DNA from 3 places in the Hathewaya histolytica genome. Region 1 is predicted to be linked to each of the others. Evidence: riboswitches for the same ligand, from Rfam matches in the RefSeq annotation. Region 1 holds a riboswitch; each other region holds the start of a gene.
What was found. Region 1 has a riboswitch for thiamine pyrophosphate ahead of thiT (energy-coupled thiamine transporter ThiT). Riboswitches for the same ligand answer to the same signal wherever they lie in the genome.

Region 1 (10,642 bases):
ATTTAATAGTGTAAAAAACATTGTAGATTCTACAGAACCTGGAGTTAAAGTAAAATATAAAAATACTTCTACTAAAACAACTACAAAACAGAAATTAGACAAGTCTTATGTTGTAGATAAAAATACACTTATTAGACTATCCTTAGGAACTATACTATTTATTATCGGTTTAATTATGAAGTTTGATTTCTATCCTAAACTTGCTATTTTCCTTGTAAGTTATATTTTAATTGGTAAAAATGTATTATTAAAAGCTTTATCTAACATTAAAAAAGGTGATGTCTTTGACGAAAATTTCCTAATGACTATAGCAACAATCGGAGCTTTTGCAATTAAAGACTTCCCTGAAGCTGTGGCAGTTATGTTATTTTATGAAGTTGGAGAAACTTTCCAAGATATAGCTGTTAATCGCTCAAGAAACTCAATTGCTGACTTAATGGATATAAGACCTGATAAAGCCAATTTAAAAATTGGTGACTCTATAGAAGAAGTATCCCCTGAGGATGTTTCTATTGGCGATATAATAGTTATAAAACCCTATGAAAAAGTTCCCCTAGACGGATTCATATTAGATGGAGATTCGTCTATGGATACCTCAGCACTTACAGGAGAATCTCTTCCTCGTGATGTTAAAAAAGGTGATGAAATCCTAAGTGGATTCATAAATAAAAATGGTGTTTTAACATTGAAAGTTACAAAGGATTTTTCCGAATCTACTGTATCTAAAATTTTAGACTTAGTTGAAAATGCTGGTTCAAAAAAAGCAGAAACTGAGAAATTTATAACTAAATTTGCTAGGGTATATACTCCCCTAGTTGTAATGGCAGCCATTGCCCTTGCATTTATACCTCCAATGATTATAAAAGATTCTAATCTTTTAGATTGGGTACAAAGAGCACTTAGCTTCCTTGTTGTATCTTGTCCTTGTGCTTTAGTTATATCTGTTCCACTAGGATTCTTTGGAGGAATAGGTGCCGCTTCAAAATCTGGTGTCTTAGTTAAGGGAAGTAACTATCTAGAAGCTTTAAATGACTTAGAAACTGTAGTCTTCGATAAAACTGGTACCTTAACTAAAGGTGTATTTGAAGTTAATAACTTATATCCAGCAGAAGGTATTAAGAAAGAAGATCTTTTAAAATATGCAGCACTATGTGAAGCATATTCATCTCATCCAATAGGAACATCTATAATAAAAGCTTATGGAAAAAAAGTAGAAAAAGATAAGCTAAAAAATTATGAGGAAATACCTGGACATGGTATTAAAACAGAGTTTGATGGGAAAACAATTTTAACTGGTAATAGTAAACTTATGAATAAGTTCGGAGTTAACTTTATACCATCAAAAGATATTGGTACTAGCGTATACGTTGCTGTTGACAATAATTTCTTTGGAAGCATAACTATATCAGATAAAATAAAAGAAGATGCAAAAGATGCTATATCTATGTTAAAGTCTTATGGTATTAAAAATCTTGTTATGCTAACTGGCGATAATAAAACCACTGCTGAAAATGTAGCAAATACTTTGGATATCACAGAAGTCCATGCTGAACTACTACCTGGAGATAAGGTTAGCATATTTGAAAATATAATGGCTAAAAAATCCCCTAAAGCAAAGGTAGCCTTTATAGGAGATGGTATAAATGATGCTCCTGTTCTAGCAAGGGCAGATGTTGGATTTGCCATGGGTGGACTCGGTTCTGATGCTGCTATAGAAGCTGCTGACGTTGTTATTATGACTGATGAACCATCCAAAATATCAAATTCAATAAAAATAGCTAAGTTCACAAGAAAAATAGTAACAGAAAATATTTATTTTGCCCTAGGTGTAAAACTTATTGTTCTATTATTAATCGCACTTGGTCTTGCAACTATGTGGGCAGCTGTCTTTGCAGATGTTGGAGTTGCATTACTTGCAGTAATGAATTCTATGAGAGTATTGAAAGTAAAATAAATATTAGATTTTAAATAAGCTTTATCTAAGCAGAGAGTATTTAATTCCTCTCTGCTTAATTTTTAATATTTATTAAATACTTGTAAAATGATTATATTAATACTATAATAACCTTGGAACTAATCATCTAAAATAAAATCTTTGTGCTAGGGGTGTCTTTTTAGACTGAGAAATACCCTTAAAACCTGAACTGGGTAATGCCAGCGTAGGAAAGCATGTGTTTATTAATAAACTATTTTTAAATGCTCCTTGCACAAATAATGAGGAGGTTTTTTTATGTTACCAAAAGGTTTACTTACAGTTCCTAATATTATTTCAATTTTAGTTGTACTAGCTCTACTTATAGCTTTTATATCTGTAAAAAAAATAAAATTAACTACAAATATAATCGTAAAAGTAGGCATGGCTGTAGCTTTATCTGTAGTATTAAACAAAATTACATTATACAAAATGCCTCAAGGAGGTAGTATTACTCCTGGAAGTATGGTTCCTATAGTTATAATGTCTCTAATCTATGGACCTCAAGTAGGTATGCTTACAGGATTCTTAATGGGTATAATTGATTTGCTCTTCGGTGGATATATTGTCCATCCTGCTCAATTATTACTTGACTACCCTCTTGCCTATATGTTTATAGGTCTAAGTGGATATCTTAAACCTAATGTTAAAAAGGATAGTGACGCTATAATAAAATCCAAACTCATATCTGGAGTATTAATAGGTATGGTTGGGAGACTAACATGTCACGTATTATCTGGGATAATTTTCTTTTCAGAATATGCTAAAGGCGCTAATCCTTTTATCTATTCTTTAAATTATAACTTATCATTTTTATCTTTTGAATTTTGTATAACATCATTTTTAGTAGCAATGTTTCCTTTAAAACAAATATTAGCTACTAATAATATAAATATAGATTCTAAATAATAAAATAATTTTTTTAAAATAAAAAACCCGAGATTAAAATTCTCGGGTTTTAATTACTTTAAAAATAATCTTTAAATACTATAATATCACTCTATTATTAGAGTACTCTTTATTGAAGTTTTGTAAAAGCTCATCGTAAGTCTTATCTGAAGATATAAAACTTTCTATATCTCCACTTTCCATATGTTCTATTAATTCTTTATTTATAGGCATTTCAGAAAGTAATGGAAGTCCAAGTTCCTTTGCTCCCTCTTCTGCAGACTTATTAGAAAACACCTTCATTTTTTCTCCACATTTACATTTCACATAGCTCATGTTTTCCACAACCCCAAGGGTTTTTATGTTAAGTTTTTTAGCCATTATAACTACTTTTTTAACTATCATAGAAACCATATCTTGAGGTGTTGAAACTATTACTATACTATTAATAGGTAGACTTTGCATTACTGTTAATGATATATCCCCTGTTCCAGGAGGCATATCTATTAAAAGATAGTCTAACTCTCCCCATTCTGTATCTCCATACATCTGATTTAAAACACCATTTATTACGGGACCTCTCCATATAACTGGTTCTTCTTCTTTTTCTGTTAATAAATTTAAAGATATAACTTTTATACCTTGCTTAGTTTCAACCGGAATAAATTTGAATACCTTTGGGTCTTCTGTCGGACTAATTGTTGCTCTTTCTGTATTAATTCCAAAAAACCTTGGCATAGATGGTCCTGTTATATCTGCATCTAAAACTCCAACTTTATAGCCTGAACTTCTAAGCTTCGTAGCTAATATACCTGTTACTGTTGATTTACCTACTCCACCTTTTCCACTCATAACACCTATTACATTTTTTACATGTCCAAACTTAGGTAATATAACACTACAACCTTTATCTTCTGAAGCCTTTGAGCAACTTGATTTGCTTGGGCATCCATCACAACTACTCATTTTAATTCCTCCTCTAAAAGTTAAAATTAAAAGTCTTTCGGCTTTTTATCATCATAAATATCTATCTTCCAGTTCCTATTAGAGTATTTACCCCAAACATAATACTTTTTAGGCTTAGTATTAGTTTTTTTATAAGAAAATTCAATAATAGATTTATATACTATAGACTTATATCCTTCAGTATCTATATTTATAATTATATCACAGTCTTCAGTTTTTTCTGTAAGTTCAATCATAGGAAATTTTTCTTTTAAACTATTTTTAAACTCTTCTAAATCTGAGGATAAAATAAACTTTTGTATATCTATATCATCTTTTAAATTTAATCCGACTTTTTTATTTGCTAAATCCTTATTACTATCCATATACTTACCTATAGTATCTAGTATTGATTTATAATAAACATTTTTAAAAGCTCTAGGCTTTCTTATATTTTCAAAGTTGTTTAATATATCATTATCTAACCTAGAAGAAACCACATATACATTTTTATCATCGTATAAGTTTCCTCCCTCTTTTTTATCTAGCCCTGCCACATAATTAAAACGATGTACTTCTCCATTTTTTTCATGAATTTCAAATATATAATCTGATTCTAAATAAGATTTGCCATTAGCTTTTTTAGCTGAAGAGAGTATATCATAAGCTTCCTTTATAACATCGTTATTAGTTACAACAAATCTAAACCCTTTATCACGTGTACTTTGAATTACTAATTGTTTTACTTTGTTTAATCTCATATATTCAAAATTATTATTCTTAAGTCCTAATTTAATTTTTGCAGTTCTTAACTTATTGCATCCTGTCATTGTAAAACATATACATAAAATAAAAGTTAAAATAAGCGATTTCTTATGTATCCTCACTCTAAAAACCCTCTCTAACTATTTTTGATTTTTCTTAAATCTATATCTTGAAAACATTAATACTCCAAAAATTAGAGTGAATATAGCAATAAACTGGGATGTAGACAACATTCCCACACTACCTCTTGGATCGTCCCTTAAAAATTCTATTAAAAATCTTCCTATACTATAACTTATAATATATGCCCCAAATACCTGTCCATCTTTATGATCTTTCTTAAGATACAACAATAAAAAAGCTCCTAATAAAAAATCAAATATAGATGAATAAATCTGAGTAGGATGAAGTCTTACCCCCGGAGGTGCAAATAATGAATTTTCAAAAACTATACCTAAATGAGAATCTGTATGTGCACCATAGCAACATCCTGCAAATAAACATCCAATTCTACCGAATCCCTGGGCTATAGCAACACACGGTACTGCTATATCTAGAAACTTTAAAGTATTCCAATTATATTTTTTACAAGCCATATATATAGCTATAACCCCTCCTATTATAGCACCATAAATTACAAATCCATATCCTAAATTTAATAGAATACTTGGTTCATCTATTATAAGCTTAATGTCGGTAATAACCCAAAGGAGTTTACCACCTACAGCACCACCTATAATTGCGTAGAAAAATATACTCCAAACATTATCTTCATTGTATCCATGTTTTCTTGATATATTTAATAAAATCATTAAAGCCGATAATACACCAATAGCTATCATCAGTCCATAACCTTTTATTTCTAGTCCAAAAATACTAAATAAAATAGGTCTCATAGAACACCTCCGTATAATAAATAAGAGAAGCTTTTAAGCTTCTCTTATTTTTTTCTATTTAATTATAATACTTATATTACTCTAAATCAATTTAATTCACATTTTGTTTAAAATAAATCTGCTATAGAACTTGCTATTGCATCCACCATTTTATTTTGAGTATTAGAATTCATGAATTTATCCCTATCTCTAGGATTGTCTATAAATCCACACTCTATAAGTACTGAAGGCATAATAGCATTTCTTGTAACATATAAATTATGATCTTGTGCTCCCCTATCCTTAAAGCCTACATTCCCTAACCTCTTAGCTATAAGCTTAGATAGTTCTCTACTTTTTATAGCCTCATTACAAGGAGTTCGATCATATATAACATCACCAATTGTTACAGTGCCAGATGTATCTAACTTTGGCATATATGTGCTATAATGAGTGCTTGTACCTTCTCCTCCTGGAGTTGCATCATGATGTATACTAATAAATAAATCAGCTTTTCTAGAATTTGCTACATTTATCCTTGCTTCAAGATCTTCTCTTACCTCTCTATAATTTACAGGTATGTAATCTCTTGTATATATAACATCATATCCCATAGTCTTTAATTTATTTCCTAATTTCAATGTTAAATTTTGATTTATCTCCGCTTCTTTTAAGCCTGCAGCTTGGGCACCTGGATCTTTTCCACCATGTCCAGCATCAAGTACTATGAGTTTACGTGCAACTGACGCTTCTATAGTTATTGGGTCATATCTAAAGTCATCTGTTCTATTTCTAGATCCTTTATCTTTTACATGAATACCCAATAAGTATCTTCCCCCACTTGTTGGTGCTGTCCAATTAAAGTTAGAACTTTCACTATAATCTCTTAGTATAGCCCAAGAATTCGTTCTTAGGTCTTTTAGCCAATATTGATATAACACTTTTGAATCTGCATTAGCAGATGCCTTTAATGTATATGTTTTTCCACCTTTATAGTTGCTACCTTTAACCTCATTGGCTCCATCATACACCTTAAACTCATTTAACTTCGCTTTTCCTGGAGATAATACTATTGGATCATATCTAAAGTCATCTGTTCTATTTCTAGACCCTTTATCTTTTACATGAATTCCTAATAAGTATTTTTCCCCATTTGTTGGTGCTGTCCAGTTAAAGTTAGGATTTTCATTATAATCCCTTAATATTGCCCAAGAGTTCGTTCTTAAGTCTTTTAACCAAAATTGGTATAACACTTTTGTATCTGCATTAGCAGATGCTTTCAATGTATATGTTTTTCCAGATTTATAGTTGTTACCTTTAACCTCATTAGCCCCATCATATACCTTGAAATAATTTAACTTAGCTTTTCCTTGGGATACTACTATTGGATCATATCTAAAGTCATCTGTTCTATTTCTAGACCCTTTATCTTTTACATGAATTCCTAATAAGTATTTTTCCCCATTTGTTGGTGCTGTCCAGTTAAAGTTAGGATTTTCATTATAATCCCTTAATATTGCCCAAGAGTTCGTTCTTAAGTCTTTTAACCAAAATTGGTATAACACTTTTGTATCTGCATTAGCAGATGCTTTCAATGTATATGTTTTTCCAGATTTATAGTTATTACCTTTAACCTCATTGGCTCCATCATATACCTTGAAATAATTTAACTTAGCTTTTCCTTGGGATACTACTATTGGATCATATCTAAAATCATCTGTTCTATTTCTAGACCCTTTATCTTTTACATGAATTCCTAATAAGTATTTTTCCCCATTTGTTGGTGCTGTCCAGTTAAAGTTAGGATTTTCATTATAATCCCTTAATATTGCCCAAGAGTTCGTTCTTAAGTCTTTTAACCAAAATTGGTATAACACTTTTGTATCTGCATTAGCAGATGCTTTCAATGTATATGTTTTTCCAGATTTATAGTTATTACCTTTAACCTCATTGGCTCCATCATATACCTTGAAATAATTTAACTTAGCTTTTCCTTGGGATACTACTATTGAATCATATCTAAAATCATCTGTTCTATTTCTAGACCCTTTATCTTTTACATGAATTCCTAATAAGTATTTTTCCCCATTTGTTGGTGCTGTCCAGTTAAAGTTAGGATTTTCATTATAATCCCTTAATATTGCCCAAGAATTCGTTCTTAGGTCTTTTAACCAAAATTGGTATAACACTTTTGTATCTGCATTAGCAGATGCTTTTAATGTATATGTTTTTCCAGATTTATAGTTGTTACCTTTAACCTCATTAGCTCCATCATATACCTTAAACTCATTTAATTTAGCTTTTCCCGGAGATAATACTATTGGGTCATATCTAAAATCGTCTGTTCTATTTGGAGATTCTTTATCTTTTACATGAATTCCTAATAAGTATTTTTCCCCATTTGTTGGTGCTGTCCAGTTAAAGTTAGGATTTTCATTATAATCCCTTAATATTGCCCAAGAATTCGTTCTTAAGTCTTTTAACCAAAATTGATATAATACTTTTGAATCTGCATTAGCAGATGCTTTTAATGTATATGTTTTTCCATATTTATAGTTGCTACCTTTAACCTCATTGGCTCCATCATACACCTTAAACTCATTTAACTTCGCTTTTCCTGGAGATAATACTATTGGATCATATCTAAAGTTATCTGTTTTATTTACAGATCTCATATCTTTTACATGAATTCCCAATAAGTATTTTTCCCCATTTGTTGGTGCTGTCCAGTTAAAGTTAGGATTTTCATTATAATCCCTTAATATTGCCCAAGAATTCGTTCTTAGGTCTTTTAACCAAAATTGGTATAATGCTTTTGAATCTGCATTAGCAGATGCTTTTAATGTATATGTTTTTCCATATTTATAGTTGTTACCTTTAACCTCGTTAGCTCCATCATATACCTTAAAATAATTAATTGTTGCTTTTTGTATAAATTCTTGTAAGGTCTTTACATAGTTTATTGATTTAACTATGTCTTCACCATAACCTAGATCTGATGCCCATTTCCCTGAAAGTCCTTCGACATAAGGAGAAATACCTTTTTCAACTAAATGGTATCTTGGATCTACCTGTTTATTTTTTAATGGTTCTTTACTAGCATAAGCTTTTAAATGCTGTACTACCGCTCTTATACCAGTCTTAATATCTGGAAAACTATCCCCTTTAGCTCCTCCACCTACGGCACCAATACCTGCAAAATTATTTTGGTCTGATCCAACATCGCCCCCAAACTTAAGATAGCCTGTTTCTTTCATCATCTGAACAAAAGCAACATCTGGACGAATCCCTTCATACTCTGCTTCTTCCCATGTAGAGTTGACAAAATAAACTATGTCATCCTCACTTTTATTAGGATTTCCATTTTTTAAGTATGTAACAGCTTGTCCTTTTGTAATTTCTGCTTTTCCCATAATAGGCGTTTTAGAAGATGAGACCTGTAAATAATTTAGTGTACGAGAATTTTTCTTAACCACCTTTATAGAATCATTCTGCACTGGTTCCTTACTTTTAATTTTAATAGATTTAATATCTTCACTCGTATTCCCTTTATCATCTTTCATCATAAACTTTAGATTATACTGTCCACTATAGAAATTTGAAATGTCAAATTTGTAATTAAAATTAGTTATATATAAATTTTTACTTTCTCTTTCTATAGCTTTTTTATCCTTTAGGTTTAAATCTCCTAACTTAGAATCGTTAATAAGTATGGATACACTAGTTAAATCATTGGCACTTTCAATAACTCCATCTATATATCCTTCTTCTAGTGTATTACCTTCTTTGAGATTTCCTAAAGTTACCTTTACTGATGATTGTTTAAGCGTCTCTATACCATAAGCAACTTGTGGTGTAAAAATAAGGCTTATAACAAATAGAGACAGAAATACCGAATAAATCTTTATACCTATCTTTTTCATATTATCCCTCCATATATTAATAATATAATAATTGATGTAGATTTTATAAAGGGATCTATTTAAGTGAAGGTATTTTGTAACTATAAATTAAAAGTTGTCTTGTTTTGTTGTAGTATAGCTTTTTATATAGTTTTCCAATTCTATTAATTCTACATCTATATATGAAAATCCTTCTAAAAGAACTTTTTATTTAAAAAATTAATGTTTTTTTTAATACTATTGAATTTTACTCTTGAAATTTAACAGTATCTACTATGGTTTTAAAAATTCTACTCATATTACTGGTAAAGTTCTTCTTATTTACGAAAAATGAAAACCTAATAAACTTATTACCTCTTTCAATGAAATACTCCTCAGCTCTATAAATATTCCCTGGGGTAACTTCTATTTCGTATGTAATCAAGTATCCATTCCCTTTATCAGTTTCTAATTTCTCCATACTATAATTAATTATTTTATTTTGTTTTTCTGATATATCTTTGCTTTGCTCTAGAAACTCCTTTAATTTTTTTTTACTATTCCATATTTCAACATACCCATTTATAACACCATCAGGGGATTTAAAATTGTTATGATATATTATCTCCCCACCCCCAAATGATTCCTCTTTAGTTTGCCAGTTAACTGGTAATAAATATTTTAAAGTTTTTTCACTGTCACTATACTGTTTCAATTCTTGTATATTATTTTGAGTAAATGTACTTAACTTTAATCTATCATGTAATTTTGTTTCTCCGAACATCATTAACCCCATAAGTAAAAATAGAACTAAAACAGTAAATACTTTTTTCCCATGTAAAACCATTAACCTCATATAATACCCTCCATTCTTTTTTACAAATACAGTAAACTATATGAAATTATTTTTGCTTTTATTCCAAAATAAAAACTGCCTTGTCTAAAATCTTAAGGCAGTTTTTATAATTATATATTAAATCTTTAGCATTTCTTTATAGGTATAACAACTGTAGACTTTCTAAAATCGTAGAACATTATCCAATATCCATAATCCTTTTTATTCTTACATGGAACCCAAGTTACAAAACCAGTTCTGCCACCGTATGGTTGGCACTCTTTACTCTTTGTACCTGGAATAGCATACATTATATACATTAACTTTCCTTCTTTGTTACACTTATACCCCATACAATAATGTTCATGTTTACATATATATGAATAATAACAAAGCATAGGATAATACATTACAGTATATCTATGATAATCTGAGTTATCATACATATCATCTAAATCTTTTACAGGCACCTTGTACCATA
Region 2 (10,642 bases), 1.8 Mb from region 1:
TTTGGCATAGTTATAGAAAATAGAAGTTATAAGGTATTTTATATAAAAGGAAATCAACGTTATAAATCTTTTGATTACAAGGTTGAAGGAGACTTTTCTCAAGGAGCTTTCTTTTTAGTAGGAAAGGCATTAGGTAATGAAATTAAAGTTGAAGGACTTAACTTAAATTCACTTCAAGGAGATAAGGAGATTATTGAAGTTATAAAGACTATAGAAAATAAAAAAAGTAGAGATACCCTAATAGATGCTTCAGAGATTCCTGATTTAGTTCCTATTATAGCAGTACTTTCTTCTTTAAGACTTGGAAAAACTCACATTTTTAATGCTGGAAGGCTTAGAATAAAGGAATCGGATAGATTAAGGGCTATATGCACAGAACTTAAAGCCTTAGGTGCTAATATAGAAGAACTAGATGAAGGACTTATTATATTAGGAACAGAGGAACTGCAAGGGGGAGTAGAAGTTCATAGCTGGAATGATCATAGAATAGCTATGTCCCTTGCTATAGCAGGAACTAGGTGTAGAGAAGCTATAATATTGAAAGGTAGTGAATCTGTAAATAAGTCATATCCTCATTTTTGGAATACTTATAAGGAGTTAGGAGGAATTTTGCATGAGTGGAGTAATAGGGAATAAACTAAAACTGAGTATTTTTGGAGAATCTCATGGAGAGGGAATTGGCATAGTTATAGATGGACTTCCGGCAGGTGTAGAATTAAATTTAGAATTTATAAAGTTTCAAATGAAAAGACGAGCACCAGGAAGAAGCAAGCTTACAACTCCACGTCATGAGGCTGATATGTTTAATATTTTAAGTGGAGTCTTTGAGGGGAAAACCACAGGAACGCCACTATGTGCAGTGATTTTTAATAAGGATACAAAATCTAAGGATTATAGCCAGTTAAAATCTAAAATGAGACCAAGCCACTCAGATTATCCTGCCAAAGAAAAGTATTTAGGATTTAATGATTATAGAGGTGGAGGTCATTTCTCTGGTAGAATTACAGCACCTTTAGTTTTTGCAGGAGCCATTGCGATAAAACTTTTAGAGAGCAAGGGTATATATTTAGGAAGTCATATAAAAAGCATATATAATATAGAAGAAGAATTCTTTGATTTTAAAAACTTAGATAAGAACCTATTTTTAAATTTAAGGCATAAGGAATTCCCTGTTATGGACGAACATAAGGGGATTCTTATGAAAGATGAGATACTAAAAGGAAGAGGGGAACTGGACTCGAGAGGAGGAATTATAGAAATTGCAACTATAAATCTTCCAGTGGGATTAGGCTCACCGTTTTTTGATTCTGTGGAAAGCAGATTATCGCATATGATATTTTCAGTTCCAGGAGTTAAGGGAATAGAGTTTGGATCAGGATTTAATATAACTAAATTAAAGGGCTCCGAAGCAAATGACCCTTATGGAATAGATAATGGAAAAATAGTAACACTAAAAAATAATAATGGTGGAGTTGTTGGGGGACTTACTACTGGAATGCCTTTAATTTTTAGGGTGGCTATAAAACCCACTTCTTCTATAGGAATTTCACAAGATACAGTGGACATAGAAAAATTCGAAGAGGTTAAATTAGAGGTAAAGGGTAGACATGATCCATGTATAGTACCTAGAGCGGTTCCTGTTATTGAGAGTGTTACAGCACTTACAATTCTTGATTTAATATTAGAAAGAGAGGGTGAAGTATGGAAGATATAAAAAACATAAGAAGAGAAATTGATAATATAGATAAGGAATTAGTTAGAATATTTGAGGAGAGATTAAATCTTTCTTTAAAAGTTATGGAATATAAAAAAGAAAGGTCCTTACCTATACTAGATAAAAATAGAGAAGAACAAGTGATAAAACAGGCTAAAGAAAATTTAAATAATATTAAGTATGAAGAATATTTAGAAGATTTTTTTACAAAACTTATGGAAATTAGCAAAAAAGTACAGTATCATGTGGGGTATAAGGAATAATTAAGTTAGTGAAGTTGCTTGAGATTTAATACATAGATATACTATAGAAACTTTAATGATTAATTATGAATTTAAATAAATAATAAGAAATAAAGGAGGGTTTAGTGAGAATTTGTAACTTATGAGTTATTCTCACTAAAGATAAGTTATGGAAAAGTTATATGGAATAATTGGGGAGAAATTAGGACATACTTATTCTCCAGAAATTCATCATAAAATTTTAGAAAGTATAAACATAGACGGACATTTCGGAGTATTTCAAGTTGAGAGAGAACGTCTTTGTCATGTAATCCCAGGATTAAAGGCTTTAGATTATAAAGGTATTACTGTGACAATACCTTATAAATTAGAGATTATAAAGTATCTAGATTCCTTAAGTGAAGAGGCAGAGAAAATAGGCGCTGTAAATGTGGTTAAGATAAATAATGGGAAAGCTATAGGTTACAACACAGACTACTATGGGTTTGGTATGACATTAGAACATTATAATATAGATTTTAAAGGCGAAGATGTAGTAATTTTAGGTACAGGGGGAGCATCAAGAGCTGTAGTTCAATACCTTTTTGATAATGGTGCTAGGGAAATTATATTTGTAACTAGAAATAAGGAAGAGGGAAAGAAAAAATATCCCCAATATAAAGTTATAAATTATGAAGAACTAGGTTCTATAAAAGAGGCTGCCCTAGTTGTAAACTGTACTCCTGTAGGAATGTATCCTAAATGTGATTTTACACCAATAGATAAAAAATATTTTAAAAAGTTTAAAGCAGCAGTGGATATTATTTATAATCCATTAGAGACTAAGTTTTTAAAAGAAGCTGGTGAAGAGGGATTAAAAGCTGTAAATGGTATGTACATGCTAGTTGCCCAAGCTATAAAGGCACAAAGCATTTGGAATTGCATGGAAGTTTCTTATGATATAGTTAATGATATTCATAAGCATATGATGAGTAAGTAATGAGTAAAAATATTGTTTTAATAGGTATGCCAGGGTGCGGGAAAAGCGCTTTGGGTTATTTTTTATCTAAGAGGTTAAATTTAGATTTTATAGATTTAGACCGCTTTATAGAAAAAGGTGAAAATAAGAAAATCCCTGAAATCTTTGAAAGTGGTGAAGAGTATTTTAGAGGTATAGAAGAACAATATGTAGAGAAAGTTAGTGTGCTTAAATCCACCATAATATCTACAGGTGGAGGAGTAATAAAGCGAGAAAAGAATATAAACTGTTTAAAAGAAAATGGAGTGTTAATTTTTATAGATAGACCTTTAGATAATATTATTAAGGATATAGACATAGAAAATCGACCTCTATTAAAAGATAAGAAAGATAATCTACATAAATTATACGATGACAGGTACGAACTTTATAGAATATATGGGGATTATAGAGTTTTAAATAAAGGCACATTAGAAGAAACTTTAAATGAAGTAATGGAGATTTTAAAAAGAGAGAAGATAATTTAAATTTATCATTTAGACAAGGTAGTAAAGAACTAGAAATATATAATTTTTATTTATAAAAAATATACAAATAAAAACTAAGTTATGGAAGCAGATTTAATCTCAGTAGAGGAGGGATATAAATGGAAGATAAAAAAATGAAAATCTTAGTTATAAATGGACCTAATTTGAATTTTTTAGGTATAAGAGAAAAAGAAGTTTATGGAGCTAAAACTTACGAAGGTCTTTGCTCTTATATAAGATGTACGGCAGAAGAACTTAAAGCAGAAGTAACATTAAAACAAAGTAATATTGAGGGAGAAATCATAAATTTTATACAAGAAGCCTATGGAAAATATGATGGTATAGTTATAAATCCAGGAGCTTACACTCATTACAGTATAGCAATTTATGATGCTTTAAAATCTGTTGATATAGACACCATAGAAGTTCACCTAAGTAACATTTATAAAAGAGAAGAATTTAGACATAAATCCGTTACGGCAGCAGCTTGCATAGGACAAATATCAGGCCTTGGATTTTTAGGATATAAATTAGCAATGGAGGCTTTGGTTAACATATAGATTAATAAAATATTAAATCTAAGGGGAATAAAATATGACTATTTCTAATATAATATCTTTTATTTCATTTACTTTACTTGCAATATTAATTCTTAAGGATTATATAGCTATTAGGAAACCGTATAATTACCTTACAATTATATTTGTAATACTACCACCAATGATAATTAATACTCCAATAGGTAAAAATATGAGTAGAGGATTAGAGAGAATATTTGTTCCAGCATATGCTGCCATTGGCATAGGAATTATAGTATGTCATGAGTATACAAGAAGAAAGAAAAAATAGAATTATAATATTATAGAAGTATACTAAATGGAAGTCAAATATGACTTCCATTTAAATTGTAAATAGAATCTATAAGTTCTATCTATAATATATATTAGAAACATAACTTACTTTAAGTTGAAAATAAAATTAACATAAGAATAAACTTAAGGGGGAGTTTTTTTGCACAAGAATAAGTTAATGGAATTAGATCCTGAGATTAGGGAAAAAGTTATGAGAGATGACTTAGGGAAGGAGAAGTGTAAGATCTTAGATAAATATAATCTTCATTCTAACGAGCGTATATATTGGGAGAGAATACAGGAGAAGTATCCAACTCAGGAATATTTCAGTCATAAGTTTGCCATAAAAACCTCACCACTAGGAATGATTTTTCACATATACAGATTATGCTTTGCAAAGACTAAATATTTTGAAAATAATTGGGATAAGTTTGTGCCATGTGTATATAATTGCAAGGATGGATTTGTTGAGACAGAAATATATAATATGGAGTATTTAAAGCAAAGGAGTACAGGCATCATAATAGATTTAAGGGAACTTGCTAAGATAAAGTGGTTACAAGATTTTAAGGATTTATGTGATTATTTAGAGGAGAAAGAGGCGGAACAAATAGAAATAGTATAATATAGTCTAAGCTTAATCTTCAAAAATTGTTAAGTTAAAGGACTAAGTTATAAGGGAATTTATTATTTGAATCTTGAGACAAATATTACATTGTGTTAAAATTAATTTATATAAACTATTAAACCTATAAAACAGGGGGGCTGGATATGGCCGGCTGAGATAAAGACCCTATAAAGTCTTTGACCCTTTAACCTGATCTGGGTAATGCCAGCGTAGGAAACATAATTGTAATGTAATAGTTGCTAAGTTTTAATTGGGATTTTTAATTCTATTGGAACTTAGGAAGCTTATTTATGATAATGCAAATCCGAAACTGAGTTTGCATTTTTTTATTTTTTTAATATTAATAAGTGTGCACGGGGGTGGTTATATGAGTAATACAAAAAAACTGACATGCTCTGGAATTTTAATAGCTATAGGTGTAATGTCATCTCATGTTATTTATATACCAGTGGGAGTTTCTAAGTGTTTTCCTATTCAACATGTTATTAATGTACTATCTGCTATTTTCTTAGGGCCTTTATATGCTTTAGGAAATGCATTTTTAATTTCTTTACTTAGAAATATTCTAGGTACAGGGAGTTTACTTGCTTTTCCAGGAAGTATGTTTGGAGCAGTTTTAGCAGGAATATTCTATAGAAAATTTAATAAGGATATTTATGCTGTAATAGGCGAGGTTGTAGGTACTGGTATTATAGGGAGCTTAATGGCTTTTCCAATAGCAAGTTTATTAATGGGAAAAAAGGTGGGGGCTTTCTTTTTTATAATACCTTTCTTACTTAGCACTATAGGAGGAAGTATTATTGCCTATTTAATTATGAAGGTTATTAGTAGTAGAAATTTAAATAAGTTTTATTAGAAATTAAATTTAAGTATAACAAAAATATAAAAGTATAGAACTTAAGATATGATTTACAATTGGAATTTAAAATACATATTAGTAAGTATAAATCAAAAGCAAAAATTCAAAGGAAAAGGGGAGATATATATGAAAAATGTACTAACTATAGCAGGTTCAGACAGTTGTGGTGGAGCTGGAATACAAGCAGATTTAAAAACTTTTTCTGCTCATGGAGTTTATGGAATGTCAGTTATTACTGCAATTACAGCCCAAAATACTATGGGGGTATTTGATGTGCAAGATATAGATAAAGATATTATAGAAAATCAGATTAGTTGTATATATGAAGATATTCAGGTTTCTGCAGTAAAAATAGGTATGGTATCTAAGATTGAAACTATAGATGCAATAGCTGAAGGACTTTTAAAATACAATGCAGGTAACATAGTTTTAGATCCTGTTATGATATCTAAAAGTGGATTTGACCTTTTAAAACCAGAATCTAAGAAAACTTTAATAGAAAAATTAATTCCCATAGCAACAGTTATAACTCCTAATATACCAGAGGCTGAGGTTATTTTAGATAGAAAAATTGATACTTTGGATAAGATGGTCATAGCAGCAAAAGATATACATAAACTAGGACCTAAAAGTGTATTGCTTAAAGGGGGACATTTAGACCATAATGCTACAGATGTTTTATTCCATAAAGGTGAGATTTATTATTTAAAGGGCGAAAAAATACATACTAAAAATACTCATGGGACAGGTTGCACTTTATCTTCTTCGATAGCATCTAATTTAGCCTTAGGATACGATTTGGAGGAAGCTGTAAAAAGGGCAAAAGATTATATAACTATGGCCATAAAGCACTCATTTAGCATAGGTCATGGTGTTGGGCCAACACATCATTTCTACCAATTATATAAGTTAGCAGGTTTGGAGGTGAAGTAATAATGGAAATAAATAGAGAGTTATTAAAAGAATGTAGTAATAAACTATATAATTTAAAAGAAAAGAATCCATTAGTTCATCATATAACAAATTACGTTACTGTAAATGATTGTGCAAATATAACTTTAGCTATAGGAGCATCTCCTGTTATGGCTGACGATATAAATGAAGTTCAGGACATGGTTTCTATAGCTTCATCATTAGTTATAAATATAGGAACATTAAATTCCAGAACAGTAGATGCTATGCTAAAGGCAGGAGAGAGAGCAAATGAACTTAATATTCCTATAGTGTTAGACCCAGTGGGAGTAGGCGCTACAAAGTATAGAACAGAAGTTGCAAGAAAACTTTTGGATAAATTACATTTTACTGTAGTTAGGGGAAACATGTCTGAGATTAAAATGCTTTCAGGACTAAAGAGTGAGATTAAAGGAGTGGATTCTTCAGAAAGTTTAGATGGTGCAGAGGAAATAGCAAAAAATCTAGCTTTAAAATTAAATTCAGTTGTAGCTATTACAGGAGAAATAGATTATATATCTGACGGGAAAAAACTTGTTTTAATTAAAAATGGTCATGCTACTTTATCTAAGGTTACAGGGACAGGCTGTATGAGTTCATCTTTAATAGGTTCTTTTACGGCTATTAATAAGGATGGATTTATAGGTGCTATATCAGGGATTATGGCCATGGGTATTGCAGGGGAAAAGGCCTTGGAGAGTTTAAAAGCGAATGAGGGTATAGGTACTTTTAGAGTAAGAATTTTTGATAATATATATAATTTAAAAGAAGAGGATTTTAGGGAAAGAGGAAAAGTATTCTTATTATAAAAATATATGCAAAGAAAGAGAGTGTAATTGTGAGAAATTTTGATAAAAGTAAGGTGGATTATACTATTTATTTAGTAACAGATAGAGATGTTTTAAATGGAAGAGATTTAAAATCTGCTGTGGAAGATACGATTCTAGGTGGTGCTACTTTAATACAACTAAGGGAGAAAAATTGTTCAAGTTTAGAATTTTATAATATAGCACTAGAAGTTAAAGAAGTAACTACAAAATATAATATTCCTTTAATAATAAATGATAGATTAGATATAGCTTTAGCTGTAAATTCTGAAGGAGTTCATATTGGGCAAAGTGATATACCTCTTAAGATTGCAAAAAATATACTAGGGGAAGAAAAACTTATAGGAGTATCGGCTCAAACTTTAGAACAGGCAGTAGTAGCTGAGAGAGAAGGTGCAGATTATTTAGGTGTAGGAGCAATTTTTAAAACTTCAACTAAAAAAGATGCAAAACAAGGGCTCGGATTGGAACTTTTAAGAGAAATAAAGCATAATATTAAAATACCTATAGTGGGAATTGGTGGTATAAATCATAGTAATGCAAAATTGGTTATGGATACAGGAGTTCAAGGAGTTTCAATAGTTTCATGCATTCTAGGGGAAGAGAATATAAGAGTGGCTACGGAAGATTTAAAAAATAAATTATAGATAAATAATTATTTAAACTACTAGGTTAAAAACTTAGTAGTTTTGTTTTAATTAAAGCACTTTGTTGATATAATAAGTATAGCAAGAATTTTAACAGGGCTTATGGCTCTAAATAAAGGAGTTGTATGTTATGGATTTAAATCATAATGAAGACTTAACCATGGAAGAGGCTATGCAATCCATAGAACATTCTATGAAGAGAGTTAAAGTTGGAGATGTAATAAAAGGTAAGGTATTATCTGTATTAGATAAAGAAGTTATGGTTAATATAGGAGGCATGAAAGACGGAATAATTCCTTTTAACGAGCTTTCTTTTAATGATGATGTTGTATCATCAGAAATAGTTAAGGAAGATGAAGAAATTTATGTTTATGTATTAAAAATAGATGATGGTGAAGGAAATGTGTTACTATCTAAAAAAAGAGCTGATGAGATAAAGCTATGGGATAGTCTTTATAATGCGAATAAAAAAGAAGAAATAGTAGAATTTAAAGCAGGGGAAGTTGTAAAGGGTGGAATTAGAGGTACTGTTAAAGGATTAAAAGCCTTTATGCCTGCATCTTTAGTATCTGCACACTATGTTGAGGATTTAAAAGTTTATGTCGGAAAAACTTTAGAAGTAAAGATAGTAGAAATAGATAGAAGACATGAAAAGATAGTAGTATCAAGAAGAGTAATTGAACAAGAAGAGATTAATAGTAAAAAAGAAGTCTTTTGGAATGAAATTAAAAAAGGTGAAGTGAGAAGGGGTACTGTAAGTAAAATAATGAATTTTGGTGCCTTTGTAGATTTAGGTGGAGAAGAGGGGTTAATTCATATATCTGAACTTTCTTTTAGAAAAGTTAGAAATGCAGAAGAAGTGGTGTCTGTAGGGCAAAGTTTAGATGTATATGTACTTGATGTAGATAGGGATAAAAAGAGAATTTCTCTTAGCCTAAAAGAATTAGGTGAAGACCCATGGAATACTATTTTAGAGAGATTTAGTGAAGGTGATGTTGTAGAAGGTAAGGTTTCTAGAACTTTAGATTTTGGAGCTTTTGTAGAAATATATGAGGGAATAGAAGGGCTTGTTCATGTAACAGAAATTAGTGAAGAGAATATAGGGAAGCCTTCTAGTGTACTTCAACCTTCTGACAAGGTTAAAGTTAAAATTTTAAATATTGATAAAGAGAATCATAGAATTGCATTAAGTATAAAAGATGCAAAAGAAAAGCCTGTAGAGGATATTTCTAAGTATATAGATCAAGAAGAATCAAGTAGTTCTTTAGGAGATTTATTAAAGGAAAAACTAAAAGGTTTGAATTTAAAATAACAAATGAAACATAAAAAGTAAGAATTTAAAACATAAAAAAAGATGGGTATGTAATCGTACTCATCTTTTTTATGTTTTAATATAGTAAATATACTTTAATATGTATATGCATTGCACGTTTCGACAACTTTTTTTAATTTAATATAGTACAATATAGTAGAACTTTTTATAAAGGAATGTATAAATAAAACAATAACTTTTGTTATAGTGAATATGCCTTAGAATGGGAAGGAATATTATATGAAAAATAGCTTAAGGAAAAAATTTATAGTCCCAGTTTTTGCAGTAGCAGCTTTGGGCTTATTTATACTATCATTCACTTGTTATTATGAGTCTAAACAGCTCTTAAATAAATATATTCAGGGGAACGCAGAAGACAAAGTTGAAAAGCTTGTAGATGGTATGAATAATGAATTAGAACAATGGAAGCTTATAGTGCAACTATTTTCGGACAATGAACTTATTAGTAAATCTAAATACAAAGAGTTTTTTCATTATGTGAAAGAAAACCATATAGTTTGCAAGAACTTTACACTTATACTAGTAAGCGATTTAAATGGCAATTATATTGATGATAGTGGAAATAAAGGAAGTATTAAAGATAGAAGTTATTTTAAATCAGCAGTTAATGGAGATATTGTAATATCAGATCCTATAATATCAAAAAATCGCGGTACTCCTGTAATAGCAATAGCCTCACCTATAAAGAGAAATGGGGAAATAAAAGGTGTATTATCGGTAAATATAAGTCTTTCTCATTTAACAGATGTTATAAATGTAGAAAGAATGGGAGAGAAAGGTTATGCTTTCATGCTTGACTCACAAGGTAGACCTATGGCTTATCCTAAAAAGGAGCATATTTTAAAGGAAAATATGTTAAACTCAAGCAATGAAAAATTGAGAGAGATAGCTAATAACATGGTTAGTGGAATTTCTGGTGTAGGGAAGTATGATTATGAAGAAGGAAGTAAAATAATTGCGTATAGACCAGTAAAGTATGTACCTTGGTCTATTGCTATGACAGCTAATTATGATGAACTAAGTCAAGATATAAGGGTGCTTAGAAGGTTTACTATTTTTATTAGTGTTTGTGTTATATCTACTATATTAATTGCTCTTTATTATT
Region 3 (10,642 bases), 940 kb from region 1:
GCCTTTTGGGGATTTTAGGCATCTCTAAATTTTCAGCAGGGTTTTGATGAATAATCAATTTAATATCATGTAAATATTTAAAAAATGACTTTAGTGCCGAAATTTTACGAGCTCTAGCATAATTACTATTATTTAAATAAAGCTCTGTAAAACTTATGAAGTTAATTAAATGATCTAAGGTTATAGACTTAATTTTTTTCATATCTATATTTAATATATCTATATCCTCAAATTTAATTTGTGATTTTTGTTCTTCCATTAGAATGTATTTAAAGAATAAGGTAAGATCAGAACGATATCCTTTAATGGAGTTAATAGATTGACCCTTAATAGAAAGAGAGTAGGTTAAAAAGTCTTTTAATATAGAAGGAAGGTTACTTTCAAAAATATCCAAATACTCTTTATTCATTACATAAGTCCCCCTCTACTATGTTTTTTAATAAAACGACGTTAAACTTTTATTTCACGTCGTTTTCTATATATGCCTTTATTTTATATTTTATACTATTACTATATATTTTTCTATAAAAAATATATAGTAGAAGTTTAAAATATTTTTTGTCTTCTACTATATAAATATAATACTGAAATTTATTTAACTAAATTATTTATCTATTTTAAGAATTAAACGTTTATTTCCGAATTAATACCAATTAAACTCTTATTGGCATCTAATATTGGATTTACATAGTTTTCTATAAAATCTTCAACCTGATTTGGAGCTCTTCCTACGAATTTTTGTGGATCTATAATACCTAGAATTTCTTCCTTGGACATTTTAAATGATGAATCTTCTATTATTCTTTGAATTAAATCGTTTTCAAGACCTAATTCTTTAACTTGCCTAGCTGCTTCCATAGAGTGTACTCTTATTTTCTCGTGGAGTTCTTGCCTATCTCCTCCCCTTTTAACAGCTTCCATCATAATATTCTCTGTAGCCATGAAAGGTAACTCACGATTTACATGAGCTTCTATTACTTTAGTATAAACAACTAGGTTACTAGAAACATTTAGATATAGGTTTAAAACTCCATCTAGAGCAAGGAAAGCTTCTGGTATAGCAATTCTCTTATTAGCAGAGTCATCCAAGGTTCTTTCAAACCATTGAGTTGCCGAAGTTATGGCAGGATTTAAAGAATTTACTATAATATATCTTGCAAGAGCGCCCATTCTTTCACTTCTCATAGGATTACGTTTATATGCCATAGCTGAAGAGCCTATCTGATTTTTTTCAAAAGGTTCTTCAATTTCCTTCATACTTTGAAGTAATCTTAAATCATTACTAAACTTATAAGCACTTTGAGCTATTTCAGATAAGGTATTTACTATAATGGAATCTACCTTTCTTGAATAAGTTTGACCTGTTACTGGGTATGTATCTTTGAATCCCATCTTTTCTGCAACCATTTTATCTAGTGATTTAACTTTACTCTCATCCTCATTAAAAAGCTTCATAAAGCTTGCTTGTGTTCCAGTTGTACCTTTTACACCTCTTAATTTAAGATTTGAAATTACAAAATCTAAGTTTTCAAGGTCTAATAATAATTCTTCCATCCATAGGGTTGCCCTTTTGCCTACAGTAGTAAGCTGTGCAGGTTGAAAATGTGTGAAACCCAATGTAGGTATATTCTTATTTTCTAAAGCAAATTTTTTCAAAGAATCTATTACACTTATTAATTTCTTTTTAGTTAAAATTAGAGCCTCTTTCATTACTATAAGGTCCGTATTATCACCAACATAACATGAAGTAGCACCTAGATGTATAATTCCCTTAGCTGTAGGACATTGAAGACCATAAGCATATACATGACTCATTACGTCATGTCTAATCTCTTTTTCTTTTTTCTCAGCATCTTCATAATTTATATTATCTAAGTTACTTTTTAGTTCCTCTATTTGCTCTTCTGAAATACTAAGGCCTAGCTCTTTTTCACTTTCTGCTAGTGCTAGCCATAACTTTCTCCAAGTTTTAAATTTCATTTCATCAGAGAATATATAAGACATTTCAGGTGATGCATATCTTGAATTTAATGGTGTGCTATACTTGTTTCTCATGTTTACCTCCACACGTACAAAAATTTAATTTATATACTATTTATTCATATTATAGCATATAGTTATTTTTTTTGTAACAGTTTCGTTCGTGTTTTACATAATTTTATTTTATAATTAATATTATATTACTTTTTTCTTAAAGATTTTTCAATGTTTATACAATTATAATTTTCTTATTTTATGTTATAATACTATTAAGATAAGAAACATAAAAAAGGATGGTTTTTTAAAATGAATATAGCATTTTTTCTTACACCTAAAATTGAAGTTGTTTATGTAACTGAAAATTCTACTTTAGGTAAGACACTTAAAATCATGGAAAAAAACAAATACAGTGCAATTCCAATAATTGATGATAAGGGTAAATATGTAGGTACTTTAACAGAAGGCGATATCCTATGGTACATACAAGAAAAATTAAATAAAAATAATTTAAATTTAGAAAATATATATATAACTCCTTTAAAACAGATATCAAGAAAAGTTAAAAATTCTCCCGTGAAAATTAATTCAAACATTGAAAACTTAATTACACTTTCTATATCTCAAAATTTTGTACCTGTTGTAGATGATGAAAATACCTTTATAGGTATAATAAAAAGAAGTATTATAATTAACTTTTGCTATGAAGAATTAAAAACTACTAAGGAATGTATATAAAAAAGCTCGCTAATATGCGAGCTTTTTTATATACATTTATTTTGCTTTTACATTTGTCCATACTTTATCATATTCTTTTATAAAGTTACCTAGGTCTATAAATACTTCACTTTTTTTTATAACTTCATCACTTGGATAAGCCGTAGGATTTTCTATGATTTCTTTAGGTAATAATTTTTGCGCTTCCTTATTGGGAGTTGAATATCCTATGTATTCTACATTCTTTTTAGATATTTCAGCTTCAGTCATAAAATTAATAAACATTTCAGCTTCTTTTTTATGTTCGCTTCCCTTAGGAATTACCATATTATCAAACCATAGGTTAGTTCCTTCTTTAGGAATAACATATTCTAAATTCTCGTTATTTTCCATCATGGTTAAGGCATCTCCTGACCAAACTACAGCTATAGCGGCCTCTCCTTCTACCATCTGGTCTTTAACTTCATCACCAACATAAGCATATACTAATGGTTTTTGTTTCATTAGTTCTTCTTTTGCTTTGTTTAGCTCATTTGTATTCTTGGAATTTACAGAATAACCTAGTTTTTTTAGAGCAATTCCAATAGAATCTCTTTGACTATCTAACATAAGTATTTGACCTTTATATTTAGGATTCCAAATATCATTCCAACTTGTAATCTCGTCTTTTATCATTTTAGTATTATATATTATACCTAATGTTCCCCACATATAAGGAACTGAATATTCATTGTTAGGATCAAAAGGCAAGTGTTTAAATCTACTATCTATTTGTGCATAATTTTTTATATTATTAAAATCAATTTTTTCTAGTAACCCTTCATTCACCATTTTAGTTATCATATAATCAGATGGAATGGCTAAATCATATTGTCCAGGGGAATTTTTTAATTTCACGTACATCTCTTCATTCGTTGCGAACTCATTATATCTAACCTTTATATTAGTTCTATTTTCAAATTCTTTGATTAAATCTTTATCCATATAATCTCCCCAATTATATATCCTAAGCTCTTTTTTCTTACTACCACAACCTAATGGAAGTAATATTATAGTACTAAGTAAGACCATTCCTAAAATACAGGATAAAAACTTTTTCATCTAATTTTTTTCTCCCTTCAAACTCTTCTTATTAATTACTAATAACAGTATAAGAACTGTTAAAAACATTAGTGTAGACAATGCATTAATTTTAGGGTTTATTCCCTTTCTAGCCATAGAATAAATATTAATTGAAAGATTTGATACTCCAGAACCTGTATTAAAGAAACTTATTACGAAATCATCAATAGATAATGTAAATGCTATTAATGCCCCTGATATTATCCCTTCTTTAATTTCTGGTAAAATTACTTTTCTTAATGCATATAAAGGTGTAGCACCTAAATCTAGAGCAGCCTCTAATATATTTTTAGGAAGTTGTTTTAATTTAGGCATAATGGCAAGTACTACATAAGGAGTACAAAAACTTATATGAGCTAAGAGCATAGTTAAAAAGCCCTTCTCTATTCTCATTAAATTAAATAACAACATAAGTCCTACAGCAGTTACTATGTCAGGATTTAAAACTGGTAAATAGTTTAAATTTAGTAATAACTTTTTCATATGTATTGAGGAGTTATGAATGCCGATAGCTGCAAAGGTTCCCAAAATAGTAGAAATTAAAGCAGCAAGCAATGCTATAAGTATGGTGTAGTATAATGCTTTTAATATCTGCGTATCATTAAATAAACCTACATACCACTTTAAAGTAAAACCACTCCATCGTACTCTTGACTTAGAATTGTTAAAAGAAAAAATTATTAATACCAGTATAGGGGCATATAAAAATAAGTATACAAGAAAACTATATAATTTCTTCATAAAAGACTTTACCATAATCCGCTACCCCCACTTTCTTCTCTATCATATTTAGATACAAATCTCATGGAAAATAAAATTAGTATCATCATTATAATGGATACTGCAGAACCAAAGTTCCAATCTCCCACTACTAGGAATTGCTGTTCTATTAAATTTCCAATAAGCATATACTGTCCTCCACCAAGTAGTCTTGATATAACAAAGGTAGTTACAGCAGGCATAAAAACCATAGTTATTCCTGAAACAACTCCAGATAAACTTAGTGGGAAAATAATTTTAGTAAATACAATAAAGCTATTAGCCCCTAAATCTTTAGCAGCCTCTATCAAATTTTTATCCATTTTATTTAATACAGTGTATATAGGGAGTACCATAAAGGGTAAAAAGTTATACACCATACCTAATAATACCGCACTATCATTGTATAATAGGTCTAAACTTTTAAATCCAATTAAATTCAAGAAGGAATTTATAAATCCATTCTTCCCTAGAATAGCCATCCATGCATAAGTTCTTAATAAGAAATTCATCCACATTGGTAAAACTAATAGGAGAATTAATATGTTCTTTTTTCTATTAGGTAATGTAGTTAGTATGTATGCCATAGGATAGCCTATTATAAGACATAATAATGTAGAAATAAGTGCAAGTTTAATTGAACGTATTAAAATATTTATATATAAAGGATCTAAAAAGTTTTTATAATGTGATAAAGTAAATGTAAAACTTCTACCATCAATACTAAAACTGAAAAAAGCTATCAATAGTAGTGGAAATACTATAAATATAACATTCCAAATTATATAAGGATAAGAAGTGTATTTTTTCATTTATATCTCCTCTTTTTCAGCTTTCATTATATGTATATCGTCTGGATATATATCAAGGCCTATTGTATTTCCAATCTCTACATGTTTTGTATTATGTAAAAGCCACGCATAATCTTCATCACCCTTAACAACTATTTCATAATGTACACCCTTGAAGGTTACAGATTCTACTATACCTTTTAACTTTCCTTTATCACTATCTACAATTTTAATATCTTCTGGTCTTATAACTACTTGAACTTCTTTATTTGAATTTGGTCTTTTATCAACACATTTAAATTTAACATTGAAAAATTCTACTAGATAATCTTCTTCCATTACGGCAGGGATTATATTTGATTCTCCTATAAACTTCGCAACAAAGGAGTTTTTAGGTTCGTTATATATATCTTCTGGTACACCCATTTGTTGAATTATACCCTTATCCATAACTATTATTTTATCAGACATGGTAAGTGCTTCTTCCTGGTCATGTGTTACATATATAAAAGTTATACCTATCTCTTGTTGCATATGTTTTAATTCTATCTGCATTTCTTTTCTTAGTTTCAAATCTAATGCGCCTAGAGGCTCATCTAGAAGCAATACTTTTGGTTCATTGACTAACGCTCTTGCAATGGCTATTCGTTGCTGCTGTCCTCCACTTAAAGAGGTTATCTTTCTTTTTTCATATCCTTCTAGATTTACTAACCTTAACATTTTTTTTATTCTTTTTTCTATTTCATCTTTATGTAGCTTTTTAATTTTAAGTCCAAATGCGATATTTTCATATACGTTCATATGTGGGAACAAAGCATACTTCTGAAATACAGTATTTATCTGTCTTTCATACGGTGGTGTGTTGTTTATTTCTTTTCCCTCAAATATAATATTCCCTAATGTAGGTGTTTCAAATCCTCCTATCATTCTAAGTGTTGTAGTCTTACCACATCCACTTGGTCCTAATAAGGTTAAAAACTCATTTTTCTTAACGACAAAATTAATATCTTTTAATATCTGTACACCGTCATATTCTTTAGAGATTCCATTAATTTCGATTATATTTTCATCCATTGGCTTCACCCCTACTAATATTATTAAAGATTTATTATACTTTTAAAATAAACCACCTTTAATTCTATAAAAAAAAACTAATAAATTCAATCTTTCTTTTTAAATTTTTTAATTTTCCTGTTTTTCTTGTTATTTTATATAAATAAACTAATTTATCACATAATTCTTTTATTATACTCCTATATTTATAGTATATATATTTTTTATATTTATACATTGATTAAAATGCATATATTTGCTAATATAATTTTGAATACTTATGAAAGAGGTGTTTTATATGGCAACTACTTATTCTTTTGATATAGTATCAGAGGTTGATCTTCAAGAAGTAGATAATGCAATCAATCAAGCTGTAAGAGAAATTACTAATAGATATGACTTTAAAGGATGTACAGCTAATATTGAGAGAACTGAAGAAGAAATAAAAGTTCATGGTGAAGATGAGTATAAGTTAAATGCAATGAAAGATATACTAGATGCAAAACTAATAAAAAGAGGACTATCTGTAAAAGCCTTAGATTATGGTAAAATTGAAAATGCTTCCATGGGAACTTTAAGACAAGTAGCAAAAATAGTTAAGGGGATTTCTAAGGATAAAGCAAAAGCTGTAGTTTCAGACATTAAGGAAAGTAAATTAAAAGTTCAAACTCAAATTATGGATAACCAAATTAGGGTCCAAGGTAAGGATAAAGATTCCCTTCAACAAGTCATATCTATGTTAAAAGGTAATGACTACGGAATAGATCTTCAATTTATAAATTATAGGTAAAAAATAAAAGTATTCACTATTAAGTGAATACTTTTATTTTTATTTATCAAATAGACCTCCAGTTTTCTTAGTTCTTTTAGCCCCCATTACATAACCAATAGATTTATCTGGTCTATTTTTTTTAGAATTGTTATTACCCTTATTCTTTTTAGCTTCAATTAACTCTTTCATCTTATTTATAGTATTTTTATCCATGAAAAAACTCCTTATTAATTTCTTATTAATTATTATTTTACGAGTTTTTCTTTATTTTAGTCAAGCATTATTCTTGAATTATATCTACTTTCTTACCTTCTAAAGTTTTATTCATATTTCTAATAGCACACATTTTTCCACACATAGTACATGTGTCATTATGCTGGGGTTTAGATTCATTTCTATATTTTCTAGCCTTCTCTGGATTTATAGATAAATTAAATTGAGTTTCCCAATCTAAAGTCTTTCTTGCCTGACCCATTTTACTATCCCACTCTTTGGCCTTTTTTATCCCTTTAGCTAAATCTCCAGCATGAGCAGCTATTTTAGTGGCTATAATACCTTCTATCATATCATCTAAATTGGGAAGTCTTAAATGCTCTGCAGGAGTAACGTAGCATAAGAAGTCCGCTCCATAGGATGAGGCCATGGCACCTCCTATAGCACTAGTAATATGATCATATCCAGGAGCAATATCTGTAACAATAGGTCCTAAGACATAAAATGGTGCATCAAAACAAAACTTTTTCTCTAGTAGAACATTTGTTTCTATTTCGTTTATAGGTATATGACCTGGACCTTCTACTATTACTTGAACGTTTTTCTCTCTAGCTCTTTTCACAAGTTCTCCTAAAACCATAAGCTCTTCTATTTGTATATGATCTGTAGCATCATCAATGCATCCTGGTCTACAGGCGTCTCCTAAACTTACAGTAACATCATGTTTATAGCATATATCTAATATCTTGTCGTAATACTCATACAAAGGATTTTCTGCATTGTTATAATTCATCCAGGCAAATATTAAAGTTCCCCCTCTAGAAACTAAGTTTAATGTCCTTGGGAACTTTTTTAGTGTATCTAAGGACTTTTTAGTAACACCAGCGTGAATAGTCATAAAATCTACACCATCTTCTGCGTGAGCTTCTATAACTTCTAAAAGGTTTTCTAAGGTAAGTTCGTGTAGTTCTTTATTATGAAAACCTAATGCATCATACATAGGAACTGTTCCTATCATAGATGGAGATTTTTCTATAAGTTTTTTTCTAAAGGTTTTAGTTTCACCATAGCAACTTAAATCCATTATAGCTTCTGCTTTCATTTCTATAGCTTTTCTAACTTTTTTCATTTCCATGTCTATGTTAGAGCAGTCTTTTGAAATACCTAAATTAACATTTATTTTAGTAGACATACCCTTTCCTATACCATATGGATGAATATTTTTATGATTTTTATTGCAAGGTATTACAACACTTCCTTTTCTAATATTTGAAATTAATTCTTGAATCTCAATACCTTCTTCTCTAGCTACTATCTCCATTTCCTTTGTTATAATGCCTAATTTAGCAGCTTCTAGTTGTGTAGAATAATTCATATGTATTTCCCCCTTATAAAAAAATAAAGAGCCTATAAAAGGCCCTCATATGCAGTATAAAATATAAAAATGCTCATAATCATTTTTAATTTAAGTACTTCCCTGCGCTAGTATTATCTAAATCAGGTTATGAGGGTCTGAAATAACATTTCACTCTCAGCCTATTATATAAGCTCCCCTAGCAAATATTAAGTTTTATAATAATATTATAACATTATAGCAGTATCAATAAAAGTAATTTTACTAAACTTCAACATGTATTTTTTATTATATACAAATTATATATAAATTGATTATATATAATAATATTAATTATAATGTTTTGTGAAGATATAAAAATAATAGTATAATATAATAAAAATATATATTACCATACTAGTGAGGTGAAAGTTTTTGAAAAATATTATAATTATAGGAAATGGCTGTGCTGGGTACAATGCAGCTAAAGCTATAAGAGAAAAAGATAAAAATTCAAATATAGTAATTATATCAAATGAAAATTTATTAACTTATTATAGACCATTACTTTCAGATTATTTGAATGAAGATAAAATAGATAGTAAATTTTACTTATCCAAAGACGAGTGGTATGAGGAAAATTCAATTGAATTAAAGTTAGGAATTAATATTGATAAAATAGATACAAAAGAAAAAAAAGTTTATTTTAATAATAATTTTATAGCTTATGATGAATTAATAATAGCTACAGGAAGTAATAATATATTCCCATCCATACCTGGACACGATAAAAAAGGTGTATTTACTTTAAAAGATATGGAAGATTTAAATAATATAAAATCATGGATGAAAACTTGTAAGAAAGTTATCGTTGTAGGTGGTGGAATTCTTGGACTTGAAGCTGCTTGGGAACTAAAACTAGCTGGTTTTAGTGTATCCGTTATAGAGGCTGCTTCACATATAATGAATAAACAATTAGATTCAGAAGCATCCGATATATTAAGAAATTCTTTAGAGGATAAAGGTGTAGAAATATATACAAATACTATGTTAGAGGAAATAAAAGGATTAGAAAAGGTATCTAGTATTAAGCTTTCAAAAAATATAGTCCTAGATGCTGATATGGTTATTTTCTCTGTTGGTATAAAACCAAATATTCCTGTAATAACTGGAAGTTCCATTGAAATAAATAGGGGAATACTTGTAAATAAAAATATGGAGACCAATATTGAAAATGTATATGCCTGTGGTGATGTTTGTGAACTAGAAGGAAGAGTTTACGGAAATTGGCCTGCATCTATACTTATGGGGAAAGTTGCAGGAGCAAATTCTATTGGTGAAAATTTAGCTTTTAAAGGTTATAAGGATTCTATAAATTTCGTAGGTGCAGACCTTAAAGTATTTAGTATAGGTTTTATACCTAATAAAGATTCCATTTCTATGCAATACTTAGATAAAGAAAATAAAATATATAAAAAGGTATTTTTCCAAGATAATATATTAATAGGTGCAATTTTAATTGGGGATATTAAGCCAGCAATGAAATTAATGAAATCTTTAAATAAGTTGTCTTTGGAAGAATTTATTCAAGAATATAAAGAATTTATTTCTTAATATAAACTTTTTAAAATAGTAAAAGTGGGAAATCCCACTTTTACTATTTTTCATATTTTTTTATTATATCAAAATTCCATCTACAAAACTCTTCTAAACTAAATTCTTCATTATCTCTTACATATGTGCAAATCTCATCACCAATTGGTGATACCCATTTTTCATAATCTATGCCTTCTAAACCATTTATTATACCAATGATACTTGCTATTTGGGCTGCATTACAATCCACATCTTGTCCTTCCATGGAGATTATATTCATTGTCTTATCAAAATCTAAGTTTCCAAACC

Region 2: it holds a riboswitch for thiamine pyrophosphate, as region 1 does, so the genes downstream of both, thiW (energy coupling factor transporter S component ThiW) here and thiT (energy-coupled thiamine transporter ThiT) in region 1, are expected to answer to the same signal.
Region 3: it holds a riboswitch for thiamine pyrophosphate, as region 1 does, so the genes downstream of both, thiC (phosphomethylpyrimidine synthase ThiC) here and thiT (energy-coupled thiamine transporter ThiT) in region 1, are expected to answer to the same signal.

What each region holds. Positions count from the first base shown of each region.
Region 1 covers NZ_LR590481.1:2,319,833-2,330,474, forward strand. The annotation lists gene FGL08_RS11170 (heavy metal translocating P-type ATPase) at 1-1,954, shown strand, start outside; TPP riboswitch at 2,093-2,183, shown strand; gene thiT (energy-coupled thiamine transporter ThiT) at 2,231-2,881, shown strand; gene FGL08_RS11180 (Mrp/NBP35 family ATP-binding protein) at 2,960-3,826, opposite strand; gene FGL08_RS11185 (YhfM domain-containing protein) at 3,853-4,692, opposite strand; gene FGL08_RS11190 (prolipoprotein diacylglyceryl transferase) at 4,711-5,466, opposite strand; gene FGL08_RS11195 (N-acetylmuramoyl-L-alanine amidase) at 5,574-9,368, opposite strand; gene FGL08_RS11200 (PsbP-related protein) at 9,595-10,182, opposite strand; gene FGL08_RS11205 (hypothetical protein) at 10,308-10,642, opposite strand, start outside.
Region 2 covers NZ_LR590481.1:563,277-573,918, forward strand. The annotation lists gene aroA (3-phosphoshikimate 1-carboxyvinyltransferase) at 1-636, shown strand, start outside; gene aroC (chorismate synthase) at 614-1,714, shown strand; gene FGL08_RS02590 (chorismate mutase) at 1,702-1,977, shown strand; gene aroE (shikimate dehydrogenase) at 2,126-2,935, shown strand; gene FGL08_RS02600 (shikimate kinase) at 2,935-3,441, shown strand; gene aroQ (type II 3-dehydroquinate dehydratase) at 3,576-4,001, shown strand; gene FGL08_RS02610 (hypothetical protein) at 4,036-4,290, shown strand; gene FGL08_RS02615 (hypothetical protein) at 4,453-4,917, shown strand; TPP riboswitch at 5,041-5,153, shown strand; gene thiW (energy coupling factor transporter S component ThiW) at 5,288-5,776, shown strand; gene thiD (bifunctional hydroxymethylpyrimidine kinase/phosphomethylpyrimidine kinase) at 5,906-6,712, shown strand; gene thiM (hydroxyethylthiazole kinase) at 6,715-7,539, shown strand; gene thiE (thiamine phosphate synthase) at 7,569-8,204, shown strand; gene rpsA (30S ribosomal protein S1) at 8,335-9,516, shown strand; gene FGL08_RS02645 (HAMP domain-containing protein) at 9,757-10,642, shown strand, end outside.
Region 3 covers NZ_LR590481.1:1,381,918-1,392,559, forward strand. The annotation lists gene FGL08_RS06715 (tyrosine recombinase XerC) at 1-409, opposite strand, end outside; gene purB (adenylosuccinate lyase) at 625-2,055, opposite strand; gene FGL08_RS06725 (CBS domain-containing protein) at 2,287-2,715, shown strand; gene FGL08_RS06730 (ABC transporter substrate-binding protein) at 2,752-3,795, opposite strand; gene FGL08_RS06735 (ABC transporter permease) at 3,796-4,572, opposite strand; gene FGL08_RS13375 (ABC transporter permease) at 4,566-5,387, opposite strand; gene potA (spermidine/putrescine ABC transporter ATP-binding protein) at 5,388-6,440, opposite strand; gene FGL08_RS06745 (YajQ family cyclic di-GMP-binding protein) at 6,718-7,209, shown strand; gene FGL08_RS13385 (hypothetical protein) at 7,249-7,404, opposite strand; gene thiC (phosphomethylpyrimidine synthase ThiC) at 7,472-8,779, opposite strand; TPP riboswitch at 8,862-8,969, opposite strand; gene FGL08_RS06755 (NAD(P)/FAD-dependent oxidoreductase) at 9,173-10,351, shown strand; gene FGL08_RS06760 (ADP-ribosylglycohydrolase family protein) at 10,395-10,642, opposite strand, start outside.